3 regions of the Tepidibacillus sp. LV47 genome follow, and region 2 is predicted to be linked to each of the others. Evidence: riboswitches for the same ligand, from Rfam matches in the RefSeq annotation. Region 2 holds a riboswitch; each other region holds the start of a gene.

The links. Region 2 has a riboswitch for cyclic di-GMP ahead of ACMW72_RS02280 (hypothetical protein). Riboswitches for the same ligand answer to the same signal wherever they lie in the genome.
Region 1: another riboswitch for cyclic di-GMP. It lies ahead of ACMW72_RS04215 (Flp family type IVb pilin); the one in region 2 lies ahead of ACMW72_RS02280 (hypothetical protein).
Region 3: another riboswitch for cyclic di-GMP. It lies ahead of ACMW72_RS08305 (RHS repeat-associated core domain-containing protein); the one in region 2 lies ahead of ACMW72_RS02280 (hypothetical protein).

The regions. Positions count from the first base shown of each region.
Region 1 covers NZ_JBLWIF010000002.1:218,060-221,339, reverse strand. The annotation lists gene cpaB (Flp pilus assembly protein CpaB) at 1-256, opposite strand, end outside; gene ACMW72_RS04225 (pilus assembly protein TadG-related protein) at 270-1,184, opposite strand; gene ACMW72_RS04220 (TadE/TadG family type IV pilus assembly protein) at 1,177-1,581, opposite strand; gene ACMW72_RS04215 (Flp family type IVb pilin) at 1,683-1,898, opposite strand; cyclic di-GMP riboswitch class I at 2,031-2,118, opposite strand; gene ACMW72_RS04210 (hypothetical protein) at 2,248-2,727, opposite strand; gene ACMW72_RS04205 (response regulator) at 2,798-3,280, opposite strand, start outside.
Region 2 covers NZ_JBLWIF010000001.1:464,257-467,536, reverse strand. The annotation lists gene ACMW72_RS02285 (tetratricopeptide repeat protein) at 1-834, opposite strand, end outside; cyclic di-GMP riboswitch class I at 1,202-1,288, shown strand; gene ACMW72_RS02280 (hypothetical protein) at 1,450-1,848, shown strand; gene ACMW72_RS02275 (DUF3307 domain-containing protein) at 1,947-2,648, shown strand; gene ACMW72_RS02270 (ATP-binding protein) at 2,698-3,280, shown strand, end outside.
Region 3 covers NZ_JBLWIF010000006.1:56,975-60,254, reverse strand. The annotation lists gene ACMW72_RS08305 (RHS repeat-associated core domain-containing protein) at 1-1,911, opposite strand, end outside; cyclic di-GMP riboswitch class I at 2,001-2,087, opposite strand; cyclic di-AMP (ydaO/yuaA leader) riboswitch at 2,308-2,462, shown strand; gene ACMW72_RS08300 (dicarboxylate/amino acid:cation symporter) at 2,555-3,280, shown strand, end outside.

The sequences.
Region 1 (3,280 bases), on a different contig from region 2:
TCTTGCCAATGATCTCTTTAATATTGGTATATGTAGATTGAGGGATTGCACTCCCTTTCATTTCTTTTACTTCCACCATTTCATTGGTAATTTCCGTTTTTGGTGCAATGGTAACCTTGGCAACGACCACTTTTTTCGTCGGTTCAAGGGATTGACTTACTGTTTCAACTCGTGATAAATAGAGATAAATAAAAAAAGTCGTTACGATCCCAAGAAATAATGCCAGTAAGAATAAGCGCCGGTTGGTTATTTCCATTTCTTTCTCTCCCTTACTCCACTAATTTCACCGCATATAAGCCAATATCATGTTGATTCTCATCATTCCAATCACCTGAATAAATCGTTTTTAAGAATCTTCCTGTGACATATGATTGATTACCATTACCCCCAACTTCCTCCAAGTAAAACGCTGCAAAGCCAATGATCGTTACCTTATCTCTCCCCTTTAGATTGACGTCATCAATAACAGGCAGATAGATCACTCGTTTACAGTTTCGATTCTTTTTCGCTAGTTCATAGGTTTGACAATCTGAACTAAGTTTGATTCTCTCTGAGATGGCCCTTTCTGTAGGCCCAGACATATTTCCCGGCTCGGTATCGACCACATCGCCAATACTCAACACCCCTTCGTAACCATTTAAAAGATTCTCCTCATAATTAGAAGCACCTCTTCCGCCAAGAGCAAGGGGGCCAAAGTTGCCATTTGCTGCATGTTGGGGATCGTATTTTAACGTATAAAGAGAACCATAAGTAAATCCGTAGTTTTCTTCTTCTGGGTTCGGTGCTTTTACGGCGAGAGGAACAATTCCTCTTGCGCTCGACAATGGCTTCATTTGGGCTGAGGCTTTGGCCTCCACCACTGTATGGTTGAAACCAAAAATTTTAGCGAAGAAAAAAGGAACCTCTTTCTTCCCTGTCACTGTGATCTTATAATCCCCTTCAAAGGTAATCGCAGGGTTATTAACTCCATTTTCCATGGCATATTGGATTGCTGTTTCCTTTGCTTGAGTGGTTCCATTTACCAATTCTTGTGCTCCAGATAAAGCTGCCGCATCTACCCCATCGGAAAGTCTTTGTCTTTCTAACATGACATATCCTAAGTCGATGACCATAGCTGCCATGCCTAGGATGACAGCCATAGCAAACAGAATGATCACCGAAATATTCCCTTTTTGGTTATTCAACTCGCATCACCGTCTTTGCGGATATGGGAAAAGGGTTAGGTAAAATCTCTCCCCATACGGGCGCCCATAAAGGAACTTCATAATCGATACTCACTTCAATCTTTCCCCCTCTTTGCCGGTATTCGTATGAAGGGGAAATGATGATGGTGAGATTATTTGGCTCTAAAGAATAAGTCTTTTCTTCGATAATTTGTTTAATTTCCATATCTGTTGCCCAAACGGAGCCATATCTTGCTCCATCTCTTGAGGCATTTTCGATCATGAGATATGAGTAAAAGATATGTCCAAATTCGATGATTCCTAATAATAGCAAAAGAAGGATAGGAGTAACTAAGGCAAACTCAACTAAGGATTGGCCTTGTTCTCCTTTTAATCGGGATATAATCAACCTTTTCAATTACCTAACCCCCCCTCGACACTTTCCATAAGGAGCAACTTTTGGTTTATTCAGTATAAATAAGGCCCTACTCGGAGGAGGTAGGGCCTTTATAGGGTTAATTAGTTTGTACCAATGATTTTATCTTTTACTGAATTAAACATATTACCAAGATTTGTACCCATCGCTGCTAAAGCACCAATGACAACGACTGCAATAAGGGCGATGATTAAACCATACTCTACCATCCCTTGCCCTTCTTCATTTTTTAGTGCTTCCTTTGCTCTTAACTTCCAATCCAACTGTTTTACCCATAATTTTGTGAAAAACTTTTTCATTTGACCATTCCTCCTTTTCATATCGGCTCACTGGTATTCGGAGTAGCACGAATGGTGCATAAATGGTCTGACTGCTTAGTCTACGAAAAAAACTCCTCACGTTGCTGAGGAGTTCGTATATGTAACGAAGCAATCAGCAACCTGGCGATCATCGTTCATTTTGAACTTTAGACCCATGGCTTTGCGTCCTACCCTTTCGAGTAGTTTGCCTTTATTGATTGTTCTGTTTTGAGCCTTTCTTTTCTTTCATTGTATGAAGAAGTATAAGATTTGTTATCTTTCTAACCTCCTATTTTTTGCTAGGTTGAAATACTTGTTTTTATTCGTTTTTCCAAAAGATTTACGCAATTTAATCCCTTTTTCCTCCTCTAATGAACCTACCGGCATATTCGAATCGCTGAATTTCCCCTTGTTTGCTCCTTTTATCATAGTCCATTAGATCAATAATTTGTACTTGTTCACCGTTTCCTCTTATTTCTTCCACAATTCTCCCTATGTTCATCTCCATTTCTGTCATTTCTTTTACTTGAATAACTCTTACTTGAAACGATTTATAGGTCAAACGGTGGATGATCTCCAGCGTGTCATCGCTGGAACCAAAATCCATAATCGTGATCTTGATTGGCTTTCCATCTGTGCATTCATTAAACCAAAGGGAACGAATCACCCATTCAATAATCGATTGATTATCTTTTGCCAATATCAGATAATGAAGGTTTTCCTTCTCTATCTCCTTCGCTAACTTCATGCAAAAATGGGAATATAAAAATCGAAAGCCAAGGAGAACGATTCCATAGAGGCATATGATCCATAAAACTAAAGAAAGCATAGCGGCCCCCTCCTTACTAGAGTATATGCCTCTATGCTTTCTCTGGTTCGAGAAACGCCTTCACGTTCCATTAGGAAATATGTACCCAACCATTTTTGATCGCAGTAATCACTGCTTGCGTGCGGTCTTGGACATCCATTTTTTGCAAAATATTGCTTACATGATTTTTTACTGTTTTTTCACTGATAAACAATTTCTCACCAATCTGGCGATTACTGTTTCCTTCCGCTAAGAGTTGAAGAACCTCCATCTCTCGTTGAGTCAATATTTGACGCCAATCTGGTGCTTTATTGACAAAAACGGGTTCATGTTCACGATCATGAAGAAGTTCTTTGTTGCTCAATCGCCGATATTCATCAACCACTTTTCCCGCCACTTGCGGATGAATATAGGCATTTCCTTTGGCTACAGAACGAATCGCTTCAATTAAAGCCATTGCTTCCATGTCTTTTAACAAATAGCCAGAAGCTCCTGCTCTTAATGTCTCAAAAACATACCCTTCATCATCATGAATCGATAAAATAATCACTTGAGATTCAGGAAAGAATTCTTT
Region 2 (3,280 bases):
TTGGTAGATCATGTTCGAAATAACAGAATATATTCTGTTTTTGTAACCAATATTGATATCAACCCAATGTTTTTTAAGTTCATTGTCTAGTTCTGACGTAAATTTTCTTACAAGACTGGTTTTTCCGGTTCCAGCCTCACCGATAATGGTGACATATTCTGTTTTATTCAGCCGCTTATAGATTGAATGGAGAAAATTCGTTTCATCATCCCGTTCGATTAAAAACAGCGAATCAATCGATGCTTCGCTTTTTAAATGAAGAGGGGTGAAGCATTTTACTGGTTTTTCTTTGTTTTTGGCAATGATCTCTTTTTCAGGAGAATAATCAATTAGATCTTTTGTTTCTTGATAGACGGATTCTGATACAAGGATCGTCCCAGCTGCTGCTTGAGTTTGCAGTCTTTGAGCCGTATTGACCACATCTCCCATAACGGTAAAGTCTTTATCAAAATAGTTTCCCACGCTTCCAGTCACAACTTGGCCGTAATTGATTCCGATGGAAAGATTTAATGTTACACCTTTACTGGATAATCGTTTTTTTGAGAAATCTTGGATTAAGTCCATCATTTTCATGCCACACTTGACGGCTCTATAAGGATCATCACTATGAGGATATTTTGCACCGAAAAGAATCATGACACAGTCACCGATGTATTTGTCGATGGTTCCTTCCAATTCATATACAGGTTTGGTGATATAAGCAAAAGTTTCATTGATGATTTCCCGAACTTCTTCTGGATCCATTTTTTCCGACAATGCTGTAAAACCAGATACATCGGCAAACACGACAGCTACATTTCTTCTGTTTTCACTAAGAATCTCATAATTTTGCACAGAGCTTTCGATTTCTGATTGGGATATTTCATGTCCGCAGTTAAAGCAGAACTTGGCCATCATTGGGTTAGGCGAATCACAGGAAGAACATTTTATTGGAAATCTCATCCCACATAAAGGGCATTCCTTTGGATGATTTGATGGCAAGTGATAGCCGCAGTTAAAACAAAGAATAAGAATCCCTCCTTTAAAAGATTTTATAAAAAGTAGGTTTATAGATTGACAAAAGGTTTATAGATTGACAAAAAGTGAAGTTTATGGTTTATTTGTCTTAAAGAAAATTAGTAAATCATTCCAAATCTAATTATATACGGTATTGATAAGAATTGAAACGATTTTGTCGTTTTTTGTAAAAAACTTAATATTATGTCGATAATAGCAAACTTATCGAAAGGTAAGGACGCAAAGCCATGGGTCTAAGGAATGTTTATTCTATGATTGCCAGGTTGCCGAAACATAAGTTAACTAGGGTTGTGCTTAACGTTTGTTCGTTTTAAATAGCATGACTCGAGTTATTCATTGATTTGCCTAATAAGCAAATCATCTTGGCGCCTATGGCTTGTTCACATAGGTGCCTTTTCTTTTAGCGATAAGGGTCGAAAGGAGGTGAGAAGCATGAAAAGGATCATGTTTGTCATCATGACACTTGTACTCTTGCTTTCCAGCATACCAGTTGTCGCAGCTGAGAATAAACCAGTGATTTATACGGATACGATTACGGTAACAGAAGATGGTGGCAGATACCAAGTTGGCTTTATCAATGTTGAGTTTAAAAAAGATTTTATCGATCCAGCGAAGCTGCCAGCTACCTTTGAAGTAAAGGTTTATGCTGAGAATGGGGTAGGATATGTTGAATTTGCCCCAGACACACCAAATTTCTTTAAAAAGGTTCATATTCGCATCGATAAATACGATGGACTTCTTTACGATCAGGCAACAGGGGAAAATATTGAGGTTCATGTTAAGAAACAACAAATTCTAGCTGAGCATTTTTCACGTTATGCTTTTTACTGATAATCATCCATGAAAACCCTCTTAAATTTAAAGAGGGTTTTCATCTATCTTTTAAAGTATGTATTCGCATATTAAAATAAGACAGAGGGGTAAATGATGTGTTCTATTACTTACTATTAGGCCACCTGCTAGGTGATTTTACATTTCAAACCGGTAAAATTGCAGAAAATAAACTAAAAGATTGGAAATGGAATCTACTTCATGTATCAATTATTACGATTTGCATCTTGTTTCTTCTATTTCCTTGGAATTTTTACATGATAGGAATTGTGTTATTAAACGGGATTCTCCATTTTTTTATCGACTCATTTAAATCAAAAATATCCATTAAGAGTTCTTTAGGGTCACTACTCTATTTTATTTTCGATCAAGTCGTGCACATCATGATTCTATATTGGTTATCCACCATAATTGTTAAAATTTCTCCACCTTTGCTTATTGATGTACAAATCATCAAGTTTCTTATTATTCTGGTCTTTGTTTCATCTTTTTCCGCAATTTTGATTCAGTTTATACTTAAAGCTATTTTTCCTGCAAATCAGAAAAAATTTTTTAATGGAAATGAAAAGAGTGTTGGCGAATTAACAAGGGTTCTTTCTTTCTTTATTTTTTATCTAAGCTTTTCATTTTCTAAATATTCTTTAATCGGGTTATTGGCTATGATCATAGGGTTAATTATTTATTATAATACTAGCTGGCGTAAATGGATGAGCCTAAACTATTTTATAGCAAAACTTTCCATGGATGTATTGATATCTATAATCGGTTTTTTGTGTTTATTAACTATCATTCGTTTTTAAGATATACTTTTCACTAAGAGCCCCTACTTAGGAATGAGGTGCAATTTTGTTGACGAATTTGAGAACAATCATCTGTGTAGAATCAATAAAAAAGTACGAGGTTTTATTGGAAGTAATCAAAGAAGAATTTAAACCAGTAGTTCTTATTACAGATTTAATCCAATTGGAAACGGAATTGCGTTTAAACCAAGGGTCGGATTATACGATAATCTTTATGGATCATACATTCTTAAATCAAATGAATGAGCAGCTATTCCACGTTCTACAAAAGCCTCAATACGTAACGATTGGTTTATATAAAGATAGTATAGATCTGATTTCAATGGGATCTTTCCTTTACGATATCCTTGAATGTAAGAATGAGTTTGCAGTGAGAAAATTTCTTTATAAGCTTAAAAATGATCTAACGCGTCAACAAAAATTAGATTCCTTAGAAAGGGAAGTACAACGGTTCTATAGTATTGGGAAAGAATTGTCTGCTGAGAAGGATATTAACAAGCTACTAAATCTAATCATGGATTCATCAATAGAAATGACTTCTGCTGATGCCGGAACGATCTATATCGTTGTGGATCAAGAAAACTTAGAATGGTCTGTTTATGAAAGAAATGCCAAAAACAAACTATTAAAGT
Region 3 (3,280 bases), on a different contig from region 2:
CGGATCATACGTATAGGAAACGGTTGCTCCCAACGGCCCTTGAATGTCTGTTAGTTGACCTTTGACATTGTAAGTGTAGGAGGTCGTTGCGCCATTAGGCTCCTTCTTGCTAATGACTTGCCCTTTCGAATTATATCGATACTCATAAACCGCTCCATTAGGCAGCTTGGCCTTTACCAGCCTGCCGTTTGCATCATATTCATAACGAATCGATTGGTTTTTGGCGTCTGTTATCGAAACAAGACGGTCACCGTTATCATACGTATAGGTCGTAACGGAGCCGTTTGGCATCGTCACACTTTTTAAGCGGCCGACTTGGTCATAGGTGTATGAAATCGTTTGGCCTAATGGGTTAGTGACCGTTTTGAGCTGTCCATATGCATCATACGAATAGCGTGTGATTTTGTTGTTCAAGTCTTTAGACTCCGTCACAAGTCCTCGCGAATCATATCTGAATTCTTCTTTTTGCCCTAACGGATATTCAACAGATATTAAATTTCCTTTCGCATCGTATGTCCGCTTCCATACCCGTCCTTCTCCGTCTTTAATGATCATAGGCAATTGAAGATTGGAGTCATAGGTAATATTCGATTCTTCTCCTAACGATGACTTTTCCACTGTAATATGATGAAACTCGTTATATTGAATGGATATCGTTTCAAGCGGTCCCGAAACATTGGTCAAGCGCTTTTGTTCGTCAAATGAATATGTGTATATGTTTCCAAGAGCATCTACTTTTTTCGTTATATTGTAGTCTTCGTTGTAAAAATAAGCCGTTGAATGTCCTAATCCGTCGTAAACCGTTACTTGATGATCTCCGTACTCATATCTGTATAGTAAATCACCCTCATGTGTCACTTTGGAGACGCGATCTCCTGTATAAGAAAACTGCTTAGTGCCAGTTTGAGAATCTGTCACTGACAGAAGGCGATGCTCGTTGTCATATGAATACGATTCCGTCGTTCCATCAGGATGCGTGACTTTTCGCAGTTCATTGTTTTCATAGGTATACGTTGTTACACGGCCAAGTGGATCGGTCATAGATGTGATGAGCTGACCGGCATATTCGAATGTAACGGTACGTCCATCGGGACTTTTTATTTCAACCAATCGACCTTGGGAATCGTAGCTCAAGTTCACGCGATTTCCATTGCGGTCCTCAACGGCGATTAATTTTCCGGCTACAGGGTCTGCGTTGGTTCGCCAAGGTGCATAATACCCTTTAAAAACATAAGTGGTTCCATGGGGTTGTGTTACGCGATATTCCTCTTTCGAAATTCGTTTTAGGGATGACTTGGCGAATCCTTCCGCAGTGTAATAGCCTTTATCAAGCGGATAATAAATCGCCGGATCGCCATCATACTCATCCACTAATAAACTTTCGTCTTCTTTGTGATAAGTATAATTCACCTTTGTTCCATCTGATTTAAATTCCGTGATATGAAACTCATCAAACATTTGTATGTAGTGATTATAAGGAAATGTCCAGCCATAACCGAAAGGTGACAAGCGATTCTTTTGGCTCGAATGATATAATCGCTGGATTGTCACTGGAAACCCATAAGAAGGGAGTATAAAGTCATCTCTTTGAACAAATGCATTCCCTTTTGGAATCTCTACAGGTTCCTCCAATACAGGTGGTTCCGGTGATTGGGCAAAGTGATGGTCGTTTAATAAACTTGGGATAGCTGAGTTGCCATCTGTATATTGGTTATTAAATAACGAAGCAAATCCTTGGGAATACCTAGGCGGCTGTCCAGGCTGCGGAAGCCATTCTTCTAGAAAAGGATTTAAAAATGCTTCAGGCGTAGCCGCTTCAGCTTTTTTGGTCATTCCAGGCAAAACAGAATTTGTGATGAGCAGAATAACCATGAAATAAATAATAGATTTGTAGAGAACTCGTTTCTTCAAAACAAAAACAACTCCTTTCCATCTACGATTTCCCATCAGTCTAAACACAAGGAACACCGTCGATGAAAAGAGTTTTAACGCACGAACCGTTCGGTAACCCAGCCATCCTAGCATTCACTTGCCTTAGACCTGTGGCTTTGCGTCCCCGGCTTTCGCCGGGTTTGCCTTTATCGCTGTTCAATTTCAAGTGATTTAACCTGTATCAATTTCTATATCGGATCATTTAAAAAAATTTTACATTTTAGATAAAATTTAATAACTTTATTTTGTTAAAGACGATGTTTTAAATAGTTGTTTAATAGTTTAACAAACAAAGATCATGGAACGAATCTATACTTCAGGAGAAGCGCATGATTGACTTTTATGTAAACTATTGTTAAGATAAAGTTAAATTGAATAGTCCGCACGCTGAATCATTTTTATATATGAGCGGAGGAACCAAGATTGTGGCATTGCCACTTGGGGTGAATCCTTAATATTTATCATTAAGGTAGGGCGACTCTCACGTCCGAACCCGACAGCTAACTTCGTAAGCGTCTCGAGGGGTAGGATCTCGTTTATTACGAGTCTTATTTTGGCGTATTTTAAGCCATAGAAGACTTTGCCCTTCTATGGCTTTATTTTATCTTCAAGGAGGTATGCTATGAAATTAACAGGAAAAATTTTGTTGGCATTAGGATTAGGGACATTGTTTGGTTTAGGATTAAATCTTTTTGCACCACATGTATTCCCATCAGTTGATCAATATCTTCTTACCCCACTAGGCAAAATCTTTCTTAACCTCATTAATATGTTAGTGGTACCCATCGTCTTTTTCTCTATTGCCCTTGGAACAGCTGGAATTGGTGATCTTAAGAAATTAGGGAGAATTGGAAGTAAAACATTAATCTACTTTATTTCTACCACAGCAATTGCAATCATTATCGGTTTAGCTTTAGCACTTACCATTCAACCTGGAGCAGGCTGGCAATTTTCTGTTGAACAAGCTAATTTTAAACCAAAAGAAGTTCCTCCTATTATGGATACCTTGCTCAGTATTATTCCAAAAAACCCCATTCAGTCCATGGCAAATGGAGATATGTTACCTTTAATTTTCTTCTCAGTTTTCATTGGTATCGGAATCGCAGCCCTAGGAAAAAAAGCGCAAACTTTCCACGCTTTTGTTGAACAAGGAAATGAAATTATGATGTATTTAGTTACTCTCATGATGAAGTTTGCCCCATATGGTACGTTTGGTTTAATTGCCTCGGCAATTGGTAAACAAGGGTTTACTGCGATCCGTGCAATGGGATTATACATGTCGGTTGTGATTCTTGCTTTATTCATCCATACGATTGCAACCTATGGTTCCATGATCTTATTCATTGCA